3 regions of the Brevibacillus sp. NPDC058079 genome follow, and region 2 is predicted to be linked to each of the others. Evidence: riboswitches for the same ligand, from Rfam matches in the RefSeq annotation. Region 2 holds a riboswitch; each other region holds the start of a gene.

Region 1 (4,882 bases), on a different contig from region 2:
CAGGAAGGTTACATATGGAGACCACGCATCTGTTGTTCGATTTTTTCAAAGCCGCCAGAAACCTTAACGACTTCGTCTTTTTGCTCAGAAACGAGAACAAGCACTTCTTCCAGGCTCTCTTTGTTCTTGTCGGTAATATCTGCGTTGACTTCTACTTTTGCGCCGACTTCCTGAATCATGCTGTGAACATGGATGATGAACTCTTGCAGGTTTTTCGTTTTATCCGCAAAGTTTTGCATGTAGTTGTCTACATTGGTGAACATTTCTTGCACTTCGAGGATGCCCTCGCTATTTTTCTCAAAAGAAGTCTGTGACTCGGAAATCATATCCGATACCAGCTTCATTTTTTCGCGAATGGTCATCAGCAGGCTCGAGATCGACTCAGAGGATAGCTTGGAGGATTCAGCCAGCTTGCGTACTTCATCTGCTACGACAGCAAATCCTCGGCCGTGTTCGCCTGCGCGAGACGCTTCAATCGTGGCATTGAGTGCCAACAGATTGGTTTGTGCAGAAATCTCGGAAATGGTTTGAATGATTTTCCCAATCGATTCGGTTTCTTTATTGAGCTCTTGAATCAGTTGGTTCGTACCTTGGATGTCCGTGATGAATCGTTCAAAGTCATTGCCGATGTTGCCAATGCGTTTGCCGCTCTCGCTAGTGGCTTCTTTGGTCGATTCTACGTACTCATGCATCTCTGTAACAGAGCGAGTCATATCCTCAACTTGCAGATTCGTCGAGCTCATTTCCCGACGCAGCTCGTCCGTATTGCTGGTCTGGACCGTAAAGGACTCCATAATGTCTTGCAGGGAAGCGACGGTTTCGACTGCTCGAACATTCACGCCGTCCGTCACCTGGTTCAAATTCTCTTGATAGTCTTGCATAGAGGTGAGTGATTCATTGATTTGATCCAGAACACGTTGCAAAGATTCCTTCGAGGCAATCGCTTCTTGCTTTTGTTGCTCACTTTCCTCTTGCAGCTTGTTATTGAATACAGCATGCATCATGCTCGTGACAGAGACGAAGCAGAAGGTAAGCAGGAAGTACATCAGATCAAGATTGTTAGTCGAATGGAAAATCGTTTCTCTCTGTGTCAGGAAGTAGTAAGAGACAATACCCAATGTCGATACAATCGTCAAAATATTGATGAGTCGGTCTTGATAAATCCCCATGACTGCTACAAAGAACATAATGGTCATGATATTGATCATATGCGGGTCTAGTCCAACTACGATGAACATGAAGATCCCGATTACGGCGAAGTTGAAAAACTTCATGAAGGGCGCTGCTTTTTCACGGAAGCTCGGGCGATTGGAGATGTAAGTAAAAGGTGCCAGCACACCATACAAAATACCCAGTATCGTGAAAACGAATGTGTACGATACGCCTAGAAAAAGGTTTAAGACCTGAACAACCGTAATAATACTTGCAAATACGATTACGACCCAATTGTTTCTTCTTCTCAATAGATCAATGTTATCAATGTTATCCATGTTACCCACCTACCTCGACTTTTACTTGGTTGGATGACGACGAATTGTACCAGGAATATTTCGGATCGTGCTTATTGTCATAGACATCTTTTAGATGAAAGAGGGTCGGAATAGCATCGGCCCCTTTGTAAAAGACGATATCTTTGGTTTGAGTCGCTTTTACTTGATACTTCTTGTTAATGAACGAAAAAAAAGTCGGATCTGCTACCCCAATTGCGTGGGTATAATCATGCTTTTCAGCGTAATCTATCATCAAGCAAATTCCTTTTTGCCCTAGTTGTCCACGGTATTTCGGCAAAACAGCAAGACTGTCTACCTCCATTACTTTCATATCTTCTGTAACAACATCCTGAAAAAGTGATTTCATATAAGCATTTGATTCGGAAAAGGGCGTCATTTCAAATGTTCCACCTGCTTCACCGTCTTCGGCAATTAAGAGGAATTGTGCGGAGCCTTCTTTCGCGTACTCCATCTCGAAGCCCATGCTTGTCCATACTGTTTCTTTGATTTCATGAAATTTTGCTAACTCTTGTACGGTTTCTACTTGTTTGTACATAACTTCCCCACTCCATCATTTTCTGATTACCGTGTTGTGTATGTTTGACGTCTCAAAAGTTATGTTTTTCCATCCGTTACGAAAATGAAAGTGCTTTCATCCTCCTTTCAAAAAACGAAACACAAAAAAAGGCCGTTCCATTGAAATGGAACAACCGAAGCTACCAACATCAAAAAAAATGGTCTCAAGATGATGGCAACCCGGCTATCATGGTCAAAGACTGTAGACCCGTGGTTTTGCGTCGCCACCTTTCGATGACTTTGCCTTTTGCATTTTTTAGCAAAACTTGTAAAAGTGTGTCGAATTTTGCTAGATATAATCATGCAAAATATAAGCCAAAAGATATATCTTTGTCAAGTTTTGGTAGGGAAAAGAAACTAATTGTTTATAAAGCTTAGACGTACAAAAAACCAGTTGTGGTATCAACTGGTTCTTCGTTATATAGGCGTTAGGTTAGGGTACGCAGAATGTCTAAAACTTCAGTTGGCTCCATTCGCTTTTTGTAATCTGGATCTAAGCATGCTAACCGGATTACGCTCTGGTTGTCGAGGATATAAGTAGCAGGAATGGGGAGCGTCCAAGAATCGTCACTATTAAAATGCTTGAGATCAATATCCAATGATCGGTAGGTATCCTGTAAAGAATCAGGCAGTCTGAATTTGAGTTTATATTTTTCTGCTACCTGGTTATTGGTATCGCATAACACGGGAAAGCTCAGTCCGTTTTTCTCTTGCATAGTAAGAGAGTGTGCAGGAGATTGTGGGCTAATGGCAAACAATTGGGCACCCAGAGAGGCTATCGTATCGATCTGTTTTTGGTATGCTTGCAGCTCCAAATTGCAGTAGGGGCACCATGATCCACGGAAAAACGTGAGGACGATGGGACCCTTTACGATTTCTTCCGACAAGGTAATGGTCTTGCCAGTGTGATCGTTCAATGTGAAATCAGGCGCCATCGAACCAATCGGTAAGCCCTTTGCCTGTCCAGAGATCCTCAGCTCCTCGATTGATCTTGTAAATGAATCTGTTACTTCACGAGTGAGGAAGTCTGCTATTTGAATGGTTGTATAATCTAGCTCTTCGCGCAGGCTCTGAAAATGTGGTTTATCCATATGTCGTTCCCCTCTTTTTCGAAAGAATAGTAGAAGCCATAGCTTTACGATATCTTTCTTTTGGAGGGAAAGATGTAAACTGGATTACATCTTCTTTAAAATGTTGTCCCGATGAATGGAAATGGTTTTAAAGCCTGTTTGAATTAGTTCTTCTCTTGCTAAAGCACGTAATGCTACCGTCACAGCTTCCCTGGATGCCCCGACAAAATGGGCGAGCTCTTGATGGGAAAGAGGTAACTCAATTTGTTGAAACGCAGAACTGTTAGGATTGCCAAATTGGTCGGCAAGCCTTACTAACGTGGAAATAATGCGATCTTGTAAAGGGAGAAGGGCAAGATTTTCGGCTGCTTGGCTGATCGAAACCATTCTATCGCTAATGAGCCTCATGATCTTCATCATCAGTTGCGGGTGTTCGATTATGTAGCTCTCAAATTTTGCTTTGCTCATTTTACAAATGAGGCAGTCTTCGATGGTTTCTATATACATCTCCCGTGTACCTAATGAGAGCAAATCCACTTCTCCAAACACATTGCCTTCCCCAAGGATATCAAATGTAAACTGCCGACCATCCCGATTTACTTTATATAAACGTACTTTCCCCTCTTTGATGAAGTAGAAGCCCTCTGAAAAAGTTTCTGGTGTTTGAGTGCACGTATTTTTGGGGAAAGGGGTTAAGGAGGTTAATTGATCGATTAAGCGCAAACTTTCCTCGGATAATGAATTCAACAAATAAAATTGGGATAAATATGTGATTCGGTTCATCATTTCTTTTCGGTTTGGGTCTTCAGGATGGTTCTTTTCGCTTTGGTTACAATTCTTTTCGTTTCCTTTGAATCAGAGATGCTTAGCCACTCGTCACAAAGCTGTATCACCCAGCTTGGTTGTGATTTACTCGCATCGTTCAACCAATTCCCTACAGAATCTTGAACATATTTAGATGGATCTGACTTCACTGGCGTGAGCAAAGGCAGGCAGCGAGCAGGCTCATTTTTCAATGCGTCAATATGTTTACACCAGACACCTCGTGGGCGTGTGGCCTCTACCGCAAAGCGGCGAATATTTTCGTCGGTATCTAGTACCCATTCGCTCAGAAGTTGAATGGAATGGTTCAGTTCATGCACGAGAGAATCTCGAATCGCCATCCATGCGATCTCTCTCACTCCAAAATGATGATTTGCCGCAAATTTTCTTATTTGCCTTAGTTTTTCTTCGACCGATAAGGTGTTGTCCAAGCCAATGATATAGGCACTCCAACAACGTACACTGTCTGACTTGTGGGTAGCCAACGATAGGAAAACGGGAGACGTAGCTATGGGTTCACCCGATTTGTGTAAGATCGCAAGTAGTTCTTGTCCAATCAGACGGATAGCCTTCATTCCGCTCGTAGATCCCGTTTCTTCTAATTGATCAACAAGTGGAGAGACATGCGCATCTAATTGAACATGAGGCAGAACGCTTCGTAACAGATGAATATGATCCACAGCCTGCCATTCAGTCAAATTGACGCTTTCTAATTCTCCAGCATAAAGGAGTGCTAATACATTTTCAGGGATGAGCGAGGCTTTAACTGCTCCTTTTCTCGTGTGTACCGAATCCGGCATTTTCACCAAACCCCTTTTCACTGAAATGATAGACATTCAAAACGGAATAGCTGCAACAAAAGTATACATAAAAATCACCCGTAACAAAAATTTTCCAACTATCCGATAACTAGAAGGAATAGGA
Region 2 (4,882 bases):
CTACATTGACGAGCCCCGTCAAGACACCAAGCTTCTCATTGTTTTTTGCTTTTACAGGGGAAGCGACGATGATGGAGCGATTGCCGGTTGTCTTCGCAACAAGAACATCGGAGAAGCTGGGTTTGTCCTGCATACCGTCTTTGAAGAATTGGCGCTCGCTTAGATTGATTCCAACGCTTTTGGGGAACGTATCAGCCGTTACTTTTCCATCGCTTGCGATATACGTATTTCCGTCATACAGTTTCATTTCCTCGGTAAACTTGCGGATGAATTCATTTTTTGCCGCTGCATCATCGGATTGAATATCTGAGGTACGGGCTAAAATCTGAATTTCTGTCATACGCCGGTCCAGATATTGATCCATAGCTATGGCCGTACTGGAAGTAAGGTCAACATAGGATGATTTTTGTTTATCAATCAGAATGGATGAAAAGCTGTTCGTGATAAACACCGAAACGGCAGTAAGTGGAATGACGGCCACGATGAGAAACCAAAGGATCATTTTGTTCCTGAGTTTGTTGAACAAAAACATAGGATTGTTCCACTCCTAATCCGTGATTAAGATATTTCTTTCCTTGTGAAAAGCTGTCTACCACCAGGAAATATAATAAAGGTAGACTGCTGAGATTAACTCAGCAGTCTGACAAAATATCAATATCCCATTGCTGCGCCTTCACCGCGAGGGTCAGCACCGCCAAATTTTACATTAGTTTGCGGGTCAATCAGGATTGCGCCGGACTGTCCCATCGTATCGGTATAGGCTGCTTCCAGCTTTTCGACTGGATGTCCACGTTTAATTAACTCGTCCAGGACTTCTTGAGGGATGCGGCTTTCCACCTTGAGATTGTTGGAAGCAGATCCCCAGTTGCGTCCATGCAGCCATCTTGGCGCTTCGATTGCGTCTTGCACGCTGAAACCAAAGTCGATGATACGCGTGACGAGAGCGGCTTGCGTTTGCGGCTGTCCTTCTCCCCCTTGTGTTCCGTAGAGAAGATAAGGCTTGTCCCCTTTAAAGAGCATAGCTGGGTTAATTGTGTGGAAGGTGCGTTTTCCTGGTTCCAAGTGATTGATGTGTTTAGGATCCAAAGAGAAATAGCTTCCGCGGTTTTGCAAAAGGATGCCCGTATCTTTCGCTACGATACCGGAACCCCAGTCAAAATAGTGACTCTGAATGATGGACACTGCATTTCCATCCTTGTCGACGATCCCGAACCAGGTTGTATCGCCTTTTGGATCAAGCGGTTCTACGGATTTGGCGGCTTGTTTCATATCAATGCGCGCTGCTAAATCTTTCCCGTGCTGCTTGGACAACAGCTCATCCACAGGGATATCCACAAAGGCAGGGTCAGTCAGCCATTTATCGCGGTCAGCAAAAGATTGTTTGGTAGCTTCCACAATCGTGTGATAGTAATCGGGTGTTCCTTCACCCATGCTCTTGAGGTCAAAATTGTTCAAAACATTAAGAATAGAGAGCGAAGCCATGCCTTGGGAGTTAGGCGGAACGTTGTACGCTTTATAACCACGGTAGTCTACCGAAATTGGATCTGCCCAAGTGGAGGTGTGCTTCTCAAAATCCTTCAACGTGAGCAATCCACCGTTGGCTTGCATGTCTGCTACGATTTTTTTAGCAACTTCTCCTTTATAAAAACCGTCAGCACCTTTTTTTGCAATGATTCGCAAAGTATTGGCAAGATCCTTTTGTTTGAGAATCTCGCCTGCTGCATAGGGATCGCCGTTGGGCTTCAGGAATGTTTTGCGGAATCCATCAAAACGTTGAAGATTCTTCAAGTCATTGTCAGTTGGATCTGTTGCGTATTTCGTCCAATATACTTGGTTGGGGGAGACTGGATATCCGTTCTGGGCGTATCCAATGGCAGGCTCCAGCAGTCTGTTCCATTGAAGCTTACTGTTGCCCATGCTTTTATGGGCGTAGTTGTACGCCTCCCACCAGCCGGAGACGACACCAGGGACAGTGTTTGCCGATTCATAACCGCGGGACGGGATTTTTTCGTAGCCTTTGTTTTTGTAATAGTCGATGGTTGCTTTTTCGCCTGCACGACCACTGCCGTTCAGCGCCTTCAGCTCTTTTGTTTTGGCATTGTAGATGAGCCAGAAGTTATCTCCGCCAATGGTTGTGTAATGAGGATAGACGACAGCTAATGTGGAAGCGGCTGTAATTGCAGCATCTACTGCATTTCCACCGTCTTCCAATGTCTTCAGGGCCGCAGCCGTAGCCAGATAGTGAGGAGTCGTCACCATTGCGTTCGGTGACATCGATGTTGGACGGTTAGCAGCTTGTGCTCCAGAGAACGTTGATAGCCCGATGACAGCAGTCAGCGCGACGGTCGAGAGTTTCTTCCAGAATGACATTCCTATGAAACCTCCTTCATGATGAATAGAATAATAATTCATTAAACCGGCTATCCGCTGTTGCCTCACCTCCTTTAAAAACTAAAAATACACAAACATACAAAAATAGACAAAAATAGACATTATGAGCGCAAAAAAAGACCAATGATATAGGATCATTGGTCTCGTCCTACATCAATACTTCGGTAGCTGGCAAGCGTGTCCGCTGTTGCGGAGGTAGCCCCTGTAGCTTTGCGTCGCCGGATTTCCCCGGGTATGCCGTTTCGATATCAATGGATGAAGTAGAAAATTGACACATATACTGATTCGATCGTTGTGGGAAAATGTTCCTAAAACTCCGTTTGCCAATAATATAGACTATTTACCATTTGTGGTAAATAAGAAAAAATATTTTAATCCAGAAAAATAGTGAGAAATGTTATGGGGAAGGTTGTTTTTCGCAGACATTCACACACCTCCTGGGGCAAAACTGCTTATGATGATAAAAAGGCACATTCGCCAAGGAGTGAAACAAAGACCATGATGCATCCCGATACAGAATTGCGCTATATCAACGATGAGATCGGGTACGGTGTGTTTGCGACAAAGTTTATCCCAAAAGGAACGATTGTATGGGCACAGGATAATTTGGACCAGGTATTGGACCCTGTATTTGTGGAAAGACTTGACTCATTACGAAAACAGGACGTACAAAAATACTCCTTTAAGAACCAGTTCGGAAAGTACATTCTTTGTTGGGATAAGGCAAGGTACGTGAACCACAGCTTTCATGCGAATTGTGTGCCGACCATGTATGATCTGGAATTGGCTGCACGGGATGTTTTGCCGGGTGAAGAGTTGACTGATGATTATGGGACGTTGAATCTGGATGAACCTTTTGATTGTTTGCCCGAGTCCGACACGGACCGCTCCCGCGTAATGCCCGATGACTTGCTTCGGTATTACCCGCAGTGGGATCGGATTGCTGCGGAAGCATTCCAACGTTTCAATCATGTTGAACAGCCTTTGCTGCATCTGATTTCCCCGAAGCATCTCGAAACGATTCGTGGGATCACGGAGCAGCGCTTAGCCATTGATTCTGTCATTCATCTGTATTGCAGGTCACAATGGCAAACGAGGCAGCAATGGAAGACGTGAGCGGGTCGGTCAACGACCCGATTTTGTTGAACTCTGAGTAGAGAATCAGTATTATGGAATGTAAAGGTGAAGTGAAAGGTTGATTTCATTGGAAAACAAGGTAGCGGCATCCAATTTTATCCGCAATATCATGATTGATGACTTGCAAGAGGGCAAAGTAAAGGAAATCATTACCCGCTTTCCCCCAGAACCGAACGGGTATCTTCATATTGGACATGCAAAAGCAATCTGCCTCAACTTTGAGTTGGCACGTGAATTTTCCGGCAAGGCCAACCTTCGATTTGACGATACCAATCCGGTAAAGGAAGACATCGAATACGTAGAGGCCATCAAAAGGGACGTTCAATGGCTGGGCTTCGAATGGGACGGGTTGTTTTTTGCATCTGATTACTTTGAAGAGATGTACAACCGTGCGGTGCTGTTGATTAAAAAAGGTTTGGCTTACGTAGACGATCTGTCTCCCGAAGACATGCGTAAAATGCGTGGAACATGGACAGAGCCAGGCACAGATAGTCCGTTCCGCAATCGATCTGTGGAGGAAAACCTGGATCTGTTTGCACGGATGCGCCAAGGGGAATTCAAGGACGGAGAAAAGGTGCTGCGTGCGAAAATCGATATGGCTTCTCAGAACTTCAACATGCGTGATCCGGTTCTGTATCGAATCTCCCATGCAACGCATCACAACACGGGAGACAAATGGTGCATCTATCCGATGTACGACTTCGCTCATCCGTTGGAGGATGCCATTGAGGGCGTGACACACTCCCTGTGCTCACTGGAATTCGAAGATCATCGTCCGTTGTATGACTGGGTAGTCCGCGAGTGCGAAATGGAGAAGGTACCACGCCAGTACGAATTTGCTCGCTTGAACCTGACCAACACCGTTATGAGTAAACGCAAGCTGAAACAGCTTGTCGATGAGAATGTAGTAGACGGCTGGGATGACCCGCGCATGCCAACCATCGCAGGCTTCCGTCGTCGCGGCTATACACCAGAAGCGATTCGTACATTCGCTCGTGAAGTAGGGGTAGCGCGCGCTAACAGCACGGTTGACGAGAAAATGCTGGAGTATTTCATCCGTGAGGACCTGAAGCTGAAGGCACCACGTACGATGGCTGTTTTGAATCCGTTGAAGGTCGTCATCACGAACTATCCGGAAGGACAAGTCGAGATGCTTGAAGCGGAGATCAATCCAGAGAACCCAGAGATGGGCAATCGTCAAATTCCGTTCTCCCGCGAAATCTACATTGAGCAGGATGACTTCATGGAAAACCCGCCGAGCAAGTATTTCCGCCTGTTCCCGGGAAATGAAGTGCGTCTGAAGCACGCGTACTTCATTAAGTGCAATGACATCGTGAAGGATGCAGATGGCAAC
Region 3 (4,882 bases), on a different contig from region 2:
AAGGCAGGGAAGATCAATCACCAAATCATCATCTATGTATGGTTGGGTGCGATCTTGTTTCACTTGTTCCTGCTCATCAGCAATTTGTCCAATCAGCATGTGTACAAAGCAGGGATCATTCTATTTTTAGGACCATTGTTTTTAACTGTCTACCATTTTATCACGTACTTGGCAGCTTTGCGCGAGGAGCGTGAGGAGCAGGAGGCAGCTACGACAGCTACGCTTGAGCGTACGGCCTACCAGATGATTCTGGAGGGTGGGCGTGTATATAGCGAGCTGAGTCGCCTGAAAACAGAATATCCAGAAGTGGAGCAAATGCTTCGTGCCAACGATTTTCACGATAAACTGGAGCGCTATGCTTTGGAAATGCAGCAGTATTTGCAGGCGAAGCATTTTGAGCGTAAAGACGTGGAGCTCTTGGAGGGTCACTATTATTTCTTGGAAAACTTGCTGAGCTTGGCGAACCAACATCCGGGAATAATCGAGTCCCGCGTATATAGCCGCCGAGGTGACAATTGATGGGGACAAAGGAGAGAGAAGCGGATGTTTTGGAAAAAAGACAAAGGCCTAGCAGAAAAAGAGACAGCAGCGACGACAGTGGCAACTCCCACAACCACAATGGCAGGACACCAAGACGCTTGGAAACATGAGCTTCGCGGTATTTACGAACAGATGGGTGCGATTCTCACGTCGAACCAAGCGATGAACGCCGAATCCGAGCAAACGGTGCGATTGGTGACGAGGATGAAGCGTGTTGTAGATAATATCCAGGTCATTAACGAGCGGGATGATGAATCTGCGAGCCAACTGTCGGATCGAGGAGAGCGCTTGACGGACATCTGTAAACAATCGGTAGCTCGTGCAGATGAAGGTAAGAAGGCGATGACGGACGTTGTGGAAGTCATGAGCCTGCTCGACAAAGAATCGGTCCATACGTCCAAGTCCATGAGCCGCTTGGAAGAGCGCTCTTCGGAAATTACGAGCATCGTCAAGGTGATCAGCGACATTGCCAATCAGACCAACCTTCTCGCTTTGAATGCAGCGATAGAAGCGGCACGTGCAGGTGAACAAGGCCGAGGCTTTGCTGTAGTAGCGGATGAAGTACGGAAGCTGGCCGAGATGACAGCGAACTCGACCAAGACGATTGCAGAATTGATCGGCAAGATTCAGGAAGAAACAAAAGAAGCGTTGTCCAACAGTGAAAAAAGCAGCAGTGCGATCAAAAATGGACTTTCTATCAGCAAGGATGCTGCGGAGAAGACGGATCAGATCGTGAACGCTTTCCAGGCACTGAATGTCGAAGTGTCAGGTGTGATGGAAATCATCGCGCACCAAAAGCGATTTGCAGACGATGTGTCCCAACAGGTAAGTGATGCGAAGGGCTTGCTGGAAGAGCTGAATGAAGGCCTGACCAAGCATGTGAGGGACGCAAACGCGGTAGAGCAAATGCTCGCGACGAGCGTAAAGGATGTCAAAAAGATATTGTGATCATAAGGAAGAAGAATCAGGAGTCCGTATCCCAAGAGATGCGGACTTTTTGGTATTTGTTCAATTTGGTTCACTAAAATTTTACATTTTTCTGTTTGACTATTAGGAATTGAGTACTATAATCAAAGTAAGATTCTCCATAACTTTCCTTTTTTCGACAAAATCATACCAGCATTCGCTATGAATGGGCAAACCCATTGAAAATTGGGGACGCAAAGCCACGGGCCTAATGTACACGTTACGATGGCAGCCGGGTTGCCGACTAGCAGTGTATTTTGCTGTTTTAGTTTTACGGCTCCTTTCATGCGAAGGGGGCCTATTTACTTTACAAAAGGGAGAGGTTAAAGCATGTCAATCCTTCAAACACTGGACAAGCAGTACATCAATGGGGAGTGGCGCGACGGACTTGGCGCAAAGACATTGCAAGATATCAACCCTTATAACGGGGAAGTCATTGCAGAATTCAAAATGGCAAATTTGGAGGATATCGACGCGGCTTACAAAGCGGCAGCCGACGCGAAAAAAGAGTGGGATGAAGTGAATGCCTATACCAAATCCCGAATGTTGGAGCGTGCTGTTCACTATATCGAAGAGAATGAAGAAGAAATCATTCAGATTATCATTCGTGAATTAGGTGGAACCCGATTGAAGGCATTTTTTGAGATCGGGCTTGTGAAGGATATTATTCGCGAGGCGGCTACGTTCCCGGTACGCATGGAAGGAAAAATTCTTCCTTCTCCCGTAGACGGAAAAGAAAATCGCTTGTATCGGATTCCCGCAGGAGTTGTCGGCGTCATCAGTCCGTTTAACTTCCCGTTCTATCTGTCGATGAAGTCCGTAGCGCCAGCTCTTGGCACGGGCAACGGCGTCGTCCTCAAACCACATGAGCACACGCCAATCACGGGTGGGACTCTCATAGCGAAAATTTTTGAAGATGTAGGTCTGCCAAAAGGCTTGATCAACGTCGTTGTGACGGATATTGCTGAAATTGGCGATGGTTTTGTCTCCCATCCGATTCCGCGCATCCTTTCGTTTACAGGCTCTAGCCAAGTAGGAAGCCATATCGCGCAAGTGGCAGCGAAGCATTTCAAAAAGGCGATTTTGGAGCTGGGCGGCAATAGTGCACTGATTGTTTTGGAGGATGCGGATCTCCAGTATGCCGTCAATGCAGCGGTATTCAGCCGCTTTACTCACCAGGGTCAGATTTGCATGTCGGCTAACCGGGTTCTGGTTCACCAAGATGTATACGATAAATTCCTCGATCTGTATGTGGAAAAAGTATCTGGACTCAAGGTAGGCGACCCAAATGATCCTGACACGGTAATCGGTCCACTCATCAATCAACGGCAAGTCACCAACCTGATGGCAACGATCGATGAGGCGATACGCGAAGGAGCCGTTCCTGCACTGAAAGGGGAAGTAAAGGGCAACGTGGTCGAGCCGATCGTTTTGACAGGAGTGACCACAGACATGTCGATTGCATCCAAAGAGCTGTTTGGTCCGGCTGTTTGCATCATGTCGTTTGCTTCTGAGGAAGAAGCGATTCGCATGGCGAACGAGACCCCATTTGGATTGTCCGGGGCGATTCATACACGCGATCTGGAGAGAGGTGCCCAGATGGCAAAACGAATGGAGACCGGCATGATTCACATCAACGATGGAACGATCAATGACGAACCAATCGTGGCGTTTGGTGGTGAAAAGCACTCCGGGTTGGGACGTTTGAATGGTCAATGGAGTTTAGAAGAGTTCACTACGCTGAAATGGATTTCGGTTCAACACAAAAAGCGCCAATTTCCGTACTAATGCCAGCAAAATATAGAGGTGAAGAGGGTCATGAACGGTTACGTGGAATGGAACGAAACAGAAGCTTCCGAAAAGGGGAAAAACGCAGAACTGCTCGAGGCGTTCATCAAGGTTGCCCCTTATTTAAATGATTTACTCACCGATGACATTACCATTGGGGTCTACGACACGGAAAAGTTATTACGTAATGTGCCTGCCCAAACATTTGCGCTGCAAGTCAAGCCAGGTGATCCACTCCAAGAAGGAGATGTGATCACCAACGCGATTCGTAAAAACACCAGGCAGGCGATGATGGTCCCCAAAGAATTATTTGGTTTTCCTCTCGTCGCACGGGCGATCCCCCTGCATGATCATACGGGAAAAGTCATCGGCGGTGTCGGCATTGGATCCAGTATGGAGCGAGCCAATGAGCTATATGAAATTGCCTCAAATCTCTCGAGTGTCGTCGAGCAGGTCAGTGCCACCACACAAGAGATGGCCATGCAGATCGGGAATTTGAACGAGCAAATGAAGGCAATCTCAGAGCAAGCCAACGATGTGAGCCAAAGTACGACTGAGATCGAGCAAATTACTCTCGCCGTGAAAAAAATCGCTGATCAAAGTAACATTTTGGGACTGAATGCGAGCATTGAGGCTGCGCGGGTAGGAGATGCTGGGCGTGGATTCGCTGTCGTTGCGAATGAGGTTCGCAATATGGCAACGGATTCGCGGGCGAATGCAGACAAAATCAAGCAAACCACAGATTCCATCCGGGATTTGATAACCCTGCTGCAAAATTCGATTGCATTGATTAATCAAACCATGGAGAGTCAGGCAGCTGCTACGGAGGAAATTTCTGCGACGATGGTCGAAGTGAGCGACAATACGCAAAAGCTGGCAGGGCTTTCCCAAGAAGTGTTTGAAATAAAGTAAGCCCATACATGTAACAAAATTCCCCTCTCAGGAGTCTAACTTTAGAGAGGGGAATTTTTCCTTTAGTTCTTTTGTGTGGTGGGTAGCGATTGCTCCAGCATATAGCGATACACTGGGACTTCATCGCCCTTTTCAAGCGGCAAGAAGTTAAAGGTGACGTAGCTGTCTACTGATTCCGGTTCCAAGGCCAATGCTATGAAGTTGGCGTTTGGCTGGGCCATGCTGAACACGTAGCTGCCCGCAGGAAAGGTTTTCGTTGTTTCTGTTACATTTGCAGTCACTTGGTTGGTGAAATGCCCATTCTCGTAAATCGTATTCACCTTGTTTTCCAAAATGGTGTAGCTTTCTACCGCTATGGTCGTTTCTTTTGATAGCTTGATTACTGAAACACCGAGCAATTCTAGCTTGGCTGCAACGTCATGGTAGCCAGGAGGCATGAGATAAGCAGTGGGACGCTCTCGTTCGAGCACGGGATAGGCATCCGTAGAGCTTACCCAGTCGATGGGGGTAGACACTTTTTTTGCCTTGGCTAGATCGACCACTTCGAGAGATTGACCCGGTACTCGCTTATTCTCACTCAGGATGACGAGTTTGTCGTTGTCGTTTGCCTTTTTGCCTTTTTCCGTGATTTCTGTGCGTGCCTGCGTCACGGCGGACTTGATTGCTTTGGCGTTGG

The links. Region 2 has a riboswitch for cyclic di-GMP ahead of ggt (gamma-glutamyltransferase). Riboswitches for the same ligand answer to the same signal wherever they lie in the genome.
Region 1: another riboswitch for cyclic di-GMP. It lies ahead of ACFVS2_RS23770 (N-acetyltransferase); the one in region 2 lies ahead of ggt (gamma-glutamyltransferase).
Region 3: another riboswitch for cyclic di-GMP. It lies ahead of yfmT (benzaldehyde dehydrogenase); the one in region 2 lies ahead of ggt (gamma-glutamyltransferase).

The regions. Positions count from the first base shown of each region.
Region 1 covers NZ_JBHVSO010000008.1:311,138-316,019, reverse strand. The annotation lists gene ACFVS2_RS23775 (methyl-accepting chemotaxis protein) at 9-1,499, opposite strand; gene ACFVS2_RS23770 (N-acetyltransferase) at 1,492-2,046, opposite strand; cyclic di-GMP riboswitch class I at 2,238-2,321, opposite strand; gene ACFVS2_RS23765 (peroxiredoxin-like family protein) at 2,495-3,157, opposite strand; gene ACFVS2_RS23760 (Crp/Fnr family transcriptional regulator) at 3,242-3,919, opposite strand; gene ACFVS2_RS23755 (DNA alkylation repair protein) at 3,919-4,758, opposite strand.
Region 2 covers NZ_JBHVSO010000009.1:230,105-234,986, forward strand. The annotation lists gene ACFVS2_RS24860 (methyl-accepting chemotaxis protein) at 1-532, opposite strand, end outside; gene ggt (gamma-glutamyltransferase) at 652-2,370, opposite strand; cyclic di-GMP riboswitch class I at 2,552-2,640, opposite strand; gene ACFVS2_RS24870 (SET domain-containing protein) at 2,890-3,507, shown strand; gene ACFVS2_RS24875 (glutamine--tRNA ligase/YqeY domain fusion protein) at 3,587-4,882, shown strand, end outside.
Region 3 covers NZ_JBHVSO010000005.1:210,588-215,469, forward strand. The annotation lists gene ACFVS2_RS16875 (hypothetical protein) at 1-519, shown strand, start outside; gene ACFVS2_RS16880 (methyl-accepting chemotaxis protein) at 544-1,488, shown strand; cyclic di-GMP riboswitch class I at 1,666-1,751, shown strand; gene yfmT (benzaldehyde dehydrogenase) at 1,837-3,294, shown strand; gene ACFVS2_RS16890 (methyl-accepting chemotaxis protein) at 3,325-4,206, shown strand; gene ACFVS2_RS16895 (M14 family metallopeptidase) at 4,269-4,882, opposite strand, start outside.